3 regions of the Endozoicomonas lisbonensis genome follow, and region 1 is predicted to be linked to each of the others. Evidence: riboswitches for the same ligand, from Rfam matches in the RefSeq annotation. Region 1 holds a riboswitch; each other region holds the start of a gene.

Region 1 (2,263 bases):
TTTCCGGAACGTATCGGTTCTCAGGCGGGGAATGTGCTGACACAGCAGGTCCCAGGCTTTTTCCGGGTTTTCAAGGGTCCATTGAACACCGCGCTGGGTTGCCTTCATAAAGCGGCGTACCTCGTCCTGATGATGCTCAAGGTATTCTTCATTCACCAGAAACAGAATGCTGCAGAAACAGCAGCAGCCCAGACCAGCCAGTTCGTCCACCCGAAGTATTCCGGTTTCCTGTCCACTGGCCTGTTCCAGTTCTACCTGTTGGAAACAGCCTATTCCCATACCAGCATCCACCTGGTTCTGAAGAATAGCATCGGTCATATTCATGCCGACCCGAACGGTTTCATAGGCACCCGGCTCTATGCCTGCTCGCCGGGCAAGGTCATCAATGATAATTTTCCCAAAGCGGCCAATATAACCAATCCTTTTTCCCCGGATATCCTCAAAGCCACTGATGCCACTGGATTTCAAAAAGATAATGCCCGTTGGTGGTTCATGAAACAGTGTGCCGGTTGAAACCACTTTGTACCCTTTAGCCCTGGCAGCATAAGTATGGATCATCGCCTTGAGGGCAATATCCACCTTGTTCTGGCCAATTAAATCCGTTACATCAGAAGGATCTGTCGTCTCCATGATGGCAGGTGAAAGTCCTTCTTCTTCGTAAAACCCCAGGTAGTGCGCCATAAAAACAGGCGTGTGATAGGGATTGGCGTACCAGTTCAGCAGCAGGGAGAGCCTGGATGTGTCGGTCTTTGAAACAACCTTTGAAATAACTATGTCTGACATGCGTTAACCCATAAACACTTAAACATAAAGGAACAGCAACGCATTCAGCCTGAAAGAACACCGTCTTCCTGTTGTACCGCCTTCCTGCGCAAGGTCTGAGCCAGAAGCAATGTTCTGGAATCGCTGGAAGACGCTGAACAGACAAACTGGGAATATCACGACAATCCCTACGCCGGTACTAACCGGATCAGGTTCAACAGGTATGATCTCAGCCTGATAACTTACACATCAAACAGGCACCCTGCGCCACTGGAAAGACAGTATAGTTGAGATAGAACGGTGAAAAGCCCGGGTTTGCCGTTGTGGGTAATGTTGATAGCCGTTATATTTTCCAGACTTCGACAAAATAAAGAAAAATAATGAAGACTTATCGCCCAGCCAGCCTGCAGGCTGTTTACGTGAAAATAATGACGATCATTGTCGGCAATGCCTTATCAGCACTAAGCAGAATAGACAAGGTAGCCCGGGAAGAGATAAAAAAGATTCCCGCCAATTACCACATTGAAATGATTACCAGTCCACAGGGCGCAAACTTTAAACTGAAAGTTACCGACACCGGCCTGTTTGAACTGGTCAGGAATCAGAGCAGAAAGGCTGATCTCGTTATCCGGTTCAAGCATACAAGCCACGCCTTTCTGGTGTTCAGCTTTCAGGAAGGAACCGCGCTCGCTTTTGCCCGTGACCGGATGGTGGCAGAGGGCGATCTTAATTACGCGACAAAGTTTGTACGTATTCTGAACCGGCTTGAGGCATTAATACTGCCAGAATTCATTGCCAGAAAAGCCGTCAAAAGATACCCGCCTGAGCTGGGCATAAAAGAGAAAATCACAAAAGCAGCGCAAATATACGCCCGGACCACCACAACCATTATTCTGGGACGATCAGTATGAACCATTCTTATTATGAATTTTTTTCCCCGGTAAAAATCATTGCAGGTCATAAGGCGTTAGAGCATATCCCCTTTGAAATGTCCCTTCTTAACCTGTCAAACCCCATGGTTATAACCGACAAGGGGGTGCTGGGGGCAGGACTTATTGATCATGTGCAGAATGCTTTTGCAGAGTCCAGTGTCACTGTCTCAACCATTTTTGACGACGTGCCACAGGATAGCAGTGAACACTGTGTTCGACAGGCGGCAGCTATTTACCGGGAAAAAGGCTGTGACTCTATTATTGCCATCGGGGGCGGCTCGGTGATCGACACCTCAAAAGCCGTTAACATTCTGGTCTCTGAAGGTGGTGACGATCTCAGCCGGTATGCAGGCGCACATGCACTTAAACGTCCACTGAAGCCTTTTTTTGTGATCCCAACCACTTCAGGTACAGGCTCAGAAGCGACACTGGTCGCCGTAATCAGCGACGACCATGGTATAAAGCGAAGCTACGCTTCAGGCTTTCTGCTCCCCAATGCTGCTGTTCTCGATCCAAGAATGACACAGACATTGCCTGCCCACATCACCGCCATGACCGCAATGGACGCC
Region 2 (2,263 bases), 1.6 Mb from region 1:
AGATTCAGCTCACCTAAAACAATGAGGTGATCGGGCAGTGTTTTTAATCGGGTATCACCAGACAGGTCAATGTCACCTTTTACTATATAACAGACCCCCGAAGAAAAGACCTTCCCACTTAAGAGCATTTCTTTAAACTCTTCAGCAGAAAGAACCTGCGTACTATCAGCGTCTGAAGTTAACGCGAAACTGCCTTCAACTTCTGAGGGCATCCCATCATTGCCATGCTGTTGTAAAAAAGCCTGGAAAGCATATGCTCCTGCTGAGGAATGAACGTTTTCTCCCTGCCCTCCAGGCGATGAGTGTCCGAAAGTATCTTGACCAGAGTTTACATAAATAACCGCAGAGGTTGAGGGAGTTACTTTACGGTCTCCGCCGGGAGTAACGGCATCAGGCCGGGTGGCAGCTGGTAATAATCTGCCTTCCTGGTTTTGAAAGGTAATGCAACCGCCACTGCCTGCAGGCTGTTCACAATCTGAAGCGACCGTTGCCGATGGGGGTTGCCGTGGTGGAGATGGCGGCTGTGACAGAGCATGACTACGTCCTGTATGCATCTTAAATGCTCCTTTTGCTTTTAGGCCGAATACATTAGCATCAGGTTTGACAGTCTGAATCACCTTTGGTTCCAGCCAACTCAACGGTTTCAATCCTGAAGTTCGGTCAGAGGCACTCCGGGTTGCGAATATAGACACAAACCTCCAAACCCAATAGACTCGACGCGTTGGTTGGGGTGTGGCCTGTAAAGATCGCTGAGAAATACCCATTGAACCTGAACCAGATAATGCTGGCGTAGGAAACCGACGAACAAGCGATTCATCGTTGCCTTATAAACAGCTGCTTTTATCGCTTGCCTCAACGTTTCCATCGTCAGTTCGGAAGGAGTAAACCGAACCGATGATAACTGATAAAACCCTATCCACTCCCATTGCCCTGACCATTGCCGGATCAGACAGCGGTGGCGGTGCCGGAATCCAGGCTGACCTGAAAACTTTCTCGGCTCTGGGCGCTTACGGTTGCAGTGTGATTACCGCCCTGACCGCCCAGAATACCCGGGGTGTTCAGGGAATCTTCGACGTTGACCCTGCCTTCATTCATCAACAGCTTGACTCTGTCCTGTCCGACCTTGATGTAAAAGCCGTAAAAGTCGGTATGCTCAGCCAGCCGGAAGTGATTGAAACCGTTGCTGAACGCATTGAGTATTACCAGGTAAAACGCCTGGTGGTTGATCCGGTCATGGTCGCCACCAGCGGTGACGTTCTGCTGCAGAGTGAAGCGATTAAAATCCTGAAAGAAGTCCTGATCCCTAAAGCTTCCCTGATTACACCTAACCTGCCCGAAGCCGCTGTTCTGCTGGGGCAGGACAAGCCGGAAAATACCCAACAAATGCTGGATATGATTGAACCACTGCTGGAGCTGGGTGCTAAAGCGGTACTTCTGAAAGGCGGTCATCTGACAGGCAGCCAGGTGGAAAGCGGCAAGGCCGTAGACTTTTACCACGATGGTCAGTCCCTGCACCGTCTGGAATCCCCCTGGACGGAAACCGGTAACACCCATGGCACAGGCTGTACCCTGTCTTCCGCCATTACAGCACTGCTCGCACAAGGCTACAGCATGAGTGAGGCGGTTCAGGGGGGCAAAGAATACATTGCGGCAGCCATTGCCAAGGCTGACGAGTTAAACATTGGACAGGGTCATGGCCCGGTACACCACTTCTACCGGAACTGGTGATGTTTGACGTTATTATCAAGGGTGCCTCACTGTCGTACGACAGCAAACCTGTTTTTACCGGACTGAATTTAACCCTTAAGGGCGGGCAGTGGACCTGCCTGCTCGGGGGCAGCGGTGTTGGTAAAACCAGTCTGCTGCGGTTTATTGCCGGTCTGAATATAAGTAGTCAGGACGTTTCAGTCTCGGGTACCGCCTTGTGTCAGGATGGTTTTGAGCTGAACCAGCGCATCGCCTGGATGGCGCAGCAGGATCTGCTGCTGCCCTGGTTTTCAGTGCTCGACAACATCACCCTTGGACAGCGTCTTCGCAGTCCGGTGTTTCGTCGCCAGAAAGTGGCTTCTGAACATCTGGAACAGGCAAAAGACATACTCAACCGGGTGGGTCTCAGTGACAAGGTGCAGGAGCTGCCACAGAACCTTTCCGGTGGTCAGCGACAGCGGGTTGCACTGGCACGCACATTGATGGAAAACCGTCCGGTGGTGTTGATGGATGAACCCTTTGGCGCCCTGGATGCCATCACCCGGCTAAACCTTCA
Region 3 (2,263 bases), 1.6 Mb from region 1:
CTGTTCATCAGACTGCTTTTGAATTTGGTAATAAACCTGAAAGTAAAAAGCCTTCTTATGTTTCGCCTGAGCCTCCTGCTTACCATCTGGTTGAACTAAAACCTGAACAGGTGGTTGTGCATTCACGACTGTTTCTGCATAGTGAGCCCGCCATTGATAGCCGGTCCTGTTACCGCTATCAGTTGCATGGTCAATTGAACAAAGAGTGAGAAGCTATGTCTTACAACGACCCGGCTCTGTTACAGCAGTGGGAAGATAGGTTTGTTGAGTTTTTGCAGGGGCGGGAATCGGATGATGCTTCTCATGACATATCACACTTCCAGAGAGTCTGGCGAACCGCCTGTCGAATAGTGAATGAAGGCGATATGAGTGTTAACCGGCTGGTTATCCTGACCGCCTGCTATTTCCATGACATTATTGTTCTTCCCAAGAATCACCCTCAGCGTTCAATGGCTTCAACATTGGCAGCAGAAGAGACTGAACGCTGTCTGAAAGCACTGGCATTCCCGCAGGACCTGATTGGTGAGGTGTGTCATGCGGTGAAAACACACAGTTATTCGGCAGGCATACCGGCAGAAACCATTGAAGCAAAGGTGGTTCAGGATGCAGACCGGATGGAAGCTTTGGGTGCTATTGGCCTTGCCCGCTGTTTCTATACCGGAGGCAAGCTGAAACAGAAGCTGTTTGATCCTGAAGATCCGTTGGCAATGCATCGCGAACTGGATGACCGCGTCTATTCTCTTGATCATTTCGAGCTGAAGCTGCTGAAAATTGCAGACAGTATGCAAACGGAAGCAGGACAGCGGATGGCTGAGCGAAGCAGCCAGTTTCTGCGGGATTTTCGTGATCAGTTGTGTCGTGAACTGAAGGGCGAATACTAAATATAAATAACATTTGTAATAGCGGTGTGATCGCTTTTATACTCGGCTCACTTGTCGGAGCGCCTAAGGCTGAGACTGTACTAATACTGTACAGAATCCGTTGAACCTGATCAGGTTAGAACCTGCGAAGGAAACAAGTGAGCAATACATTGACGTTTAATAAGAGCTGCCCTGTTAATCTTATAGTCGGGGTATAGCTACCTAATTCAGATCATATTTGCTTGGGCATTTCCGGCAAGCCATTTATATAAAACTAAAGGTTTAACCATGGCTTGCGAAAAACACAAACTTTCTTATTCCTCTCTGTTAGAGGATGCCTGTCGTCCTTTTCCATCGTCCCGGAAAATCTACATCTCTGGTAGTCGTGACGATATTCAGGTGGGTATGCGTGAAGTGTTGTTGAGTGATACTTCCGGCCGGTTTGGCAATGAAAAAAATGAACCGGTGAGAATTTACGATACCTCAGGCTCTTACACTGATGATAAGCCGCTACACGATCTTAAGCGTGGCCTCCCCCTGCTAAGAGAAAAATGGATTATTGAAAGGCAGGACACGGAGAAGCTGAAGGGAAAGTCTTCTGTCTACGCTCATTCCAGAAATCAGGATCTGCGTTTTGATTCTGTTCGTTTTGCTGAGAAAAAAACACCCAGAAAAGCGCAATCCGGAAAGTGTGTAACCCAGCTGCATTACGCCAGAAGGGGAATCATTACACCCGAAATGGAATATATTGCCATTCGGGAGAATCTGGGCAGAACCGCTGCCGGTATTGATTCACCGATTACGCCAGAATTTGTGCGCAGGGAAGTTGCAGAGGGGCGTGCCATTATACCCGCCAATATCAATCATCCTGAAACTGAACCCATGATCATTGGCCGGAATTTTCTGGTGAAGATCAATGTGAATATTGGTAACTCCGCTGTCACATCCAGCGTTGAGGAAGAGGTGGAGAAGATGTTGTGGGCCACTCGCTGGGGTGGCGATACGATCATGGACTTATCCACTGGCAAACATATCCATGAAACCCGGGAATGGGTTGTTCGAAACTCTCCCGTGCCTGTTGGTACCGTTCCTATCTATCAGGCGTTGGAAAAGGTTAAAGGGAAGGTGAAAGACCTGAGCTGGGAGGTTTTGCGGGATACGATTATCGAGCACGCTGAACAGGGGGTTGATTACATCACGGTTCATGCCGGGGTTCTGAGGGCTCATGCGGCAAAAACCAGGGACCGGGTAACCGGTATAGTCTCTCGTGGTGGCGGTATACTGGCCCAGTGGTGTGAATTGCATGATGCGGAAAACTTCCTGTATACCAATTTCCGGGAGCTGTGTGAGGTCTGTCAGGCTTATGATGTAGCACTGTCTCTCGGCGATGGCCTTCGCCCTGG

Evidence for each region. Region 1 has a riboswitch for thiamine pyrophosphate ahead of V5J35_RS17305 (ABC transporter substrate-binding protein). Riboswitches for the same ligand answer to the same signal wherever they lie in the genome.
Region 2: another riboswitch for thiamine pyrophosphate. It lies ahead of thiD (bifunctional hydroxymethylpyrimidine kinase/phosphomethylpyrimidine kinase); the one in region 1 lies ahead of V5J35_RS17305 (ABC transporter substrate-binding protein).
Region 3: another riboswitch for thiamine pyrophosphate. It lies ahead of thiC (phosphomethylpyrimidine synthase ThiC); the one in region 1 lies ahead of V5J35_RS17305 (ABC transporter substrate-binding protein).

Annotation. Positions count from the first base shown of each region.
Region 1 covers NZ_JBEWTB010000002.1:3,646,536-3,648,798, reverse strand. Annotated here, with positions in the region: gene V5J35_RS17305 (ABC transporter substrate-binding protein) at 1-783, opposite strand, end outside; TPP riboswitch at 930-1,037, opposite strand; gene V5J35_RS17300 (SCP2 sterol-binding domain-containing protein) at 1,143-1,673, shown strand; gene V5J35_RS17295 (iron-containing alcohol dehydrogenase) at 1,670-2,263, shown strand, end outside.
Region 2 covers NZ_JBEWTB010000002.1:2,071,562-2,073,824, forward strand. Annotated here, with positions in the region: gene V5J35_RS10300 (NEL-type E3 ubiquitin ligase domain-containing protein) at 1-554, opposite strand, end outside; TPP riboswitch at 717-813, shown strand; gene thiD (bifunctional hydroxymethylpyrimidine kinase/phosphomethylpyrimidine kinase) at 895-1,728, shown strand; gene V5J35_RS10310 (ABC transporter ATP-binding protein) at 1,728-2,263, shown strand, end outside.
Region 3 covers NZ_JBEWTB010000002.1:2,028,274-2,030,536, reverse strand. Annotated here, with positions in the region: gene V5J35_RS10150 (phosphodiesterase) at 1-209, shown strand, start outside; gene V5J35_RS10145 (phosphohydrolase) at 216-881, shown strand; TPP riboswitch at 927-1,031, shown strand; gene thiC (phosphomethylpyrimidine synthase ThiC) at 1,149-2,263, shown strand, end outside.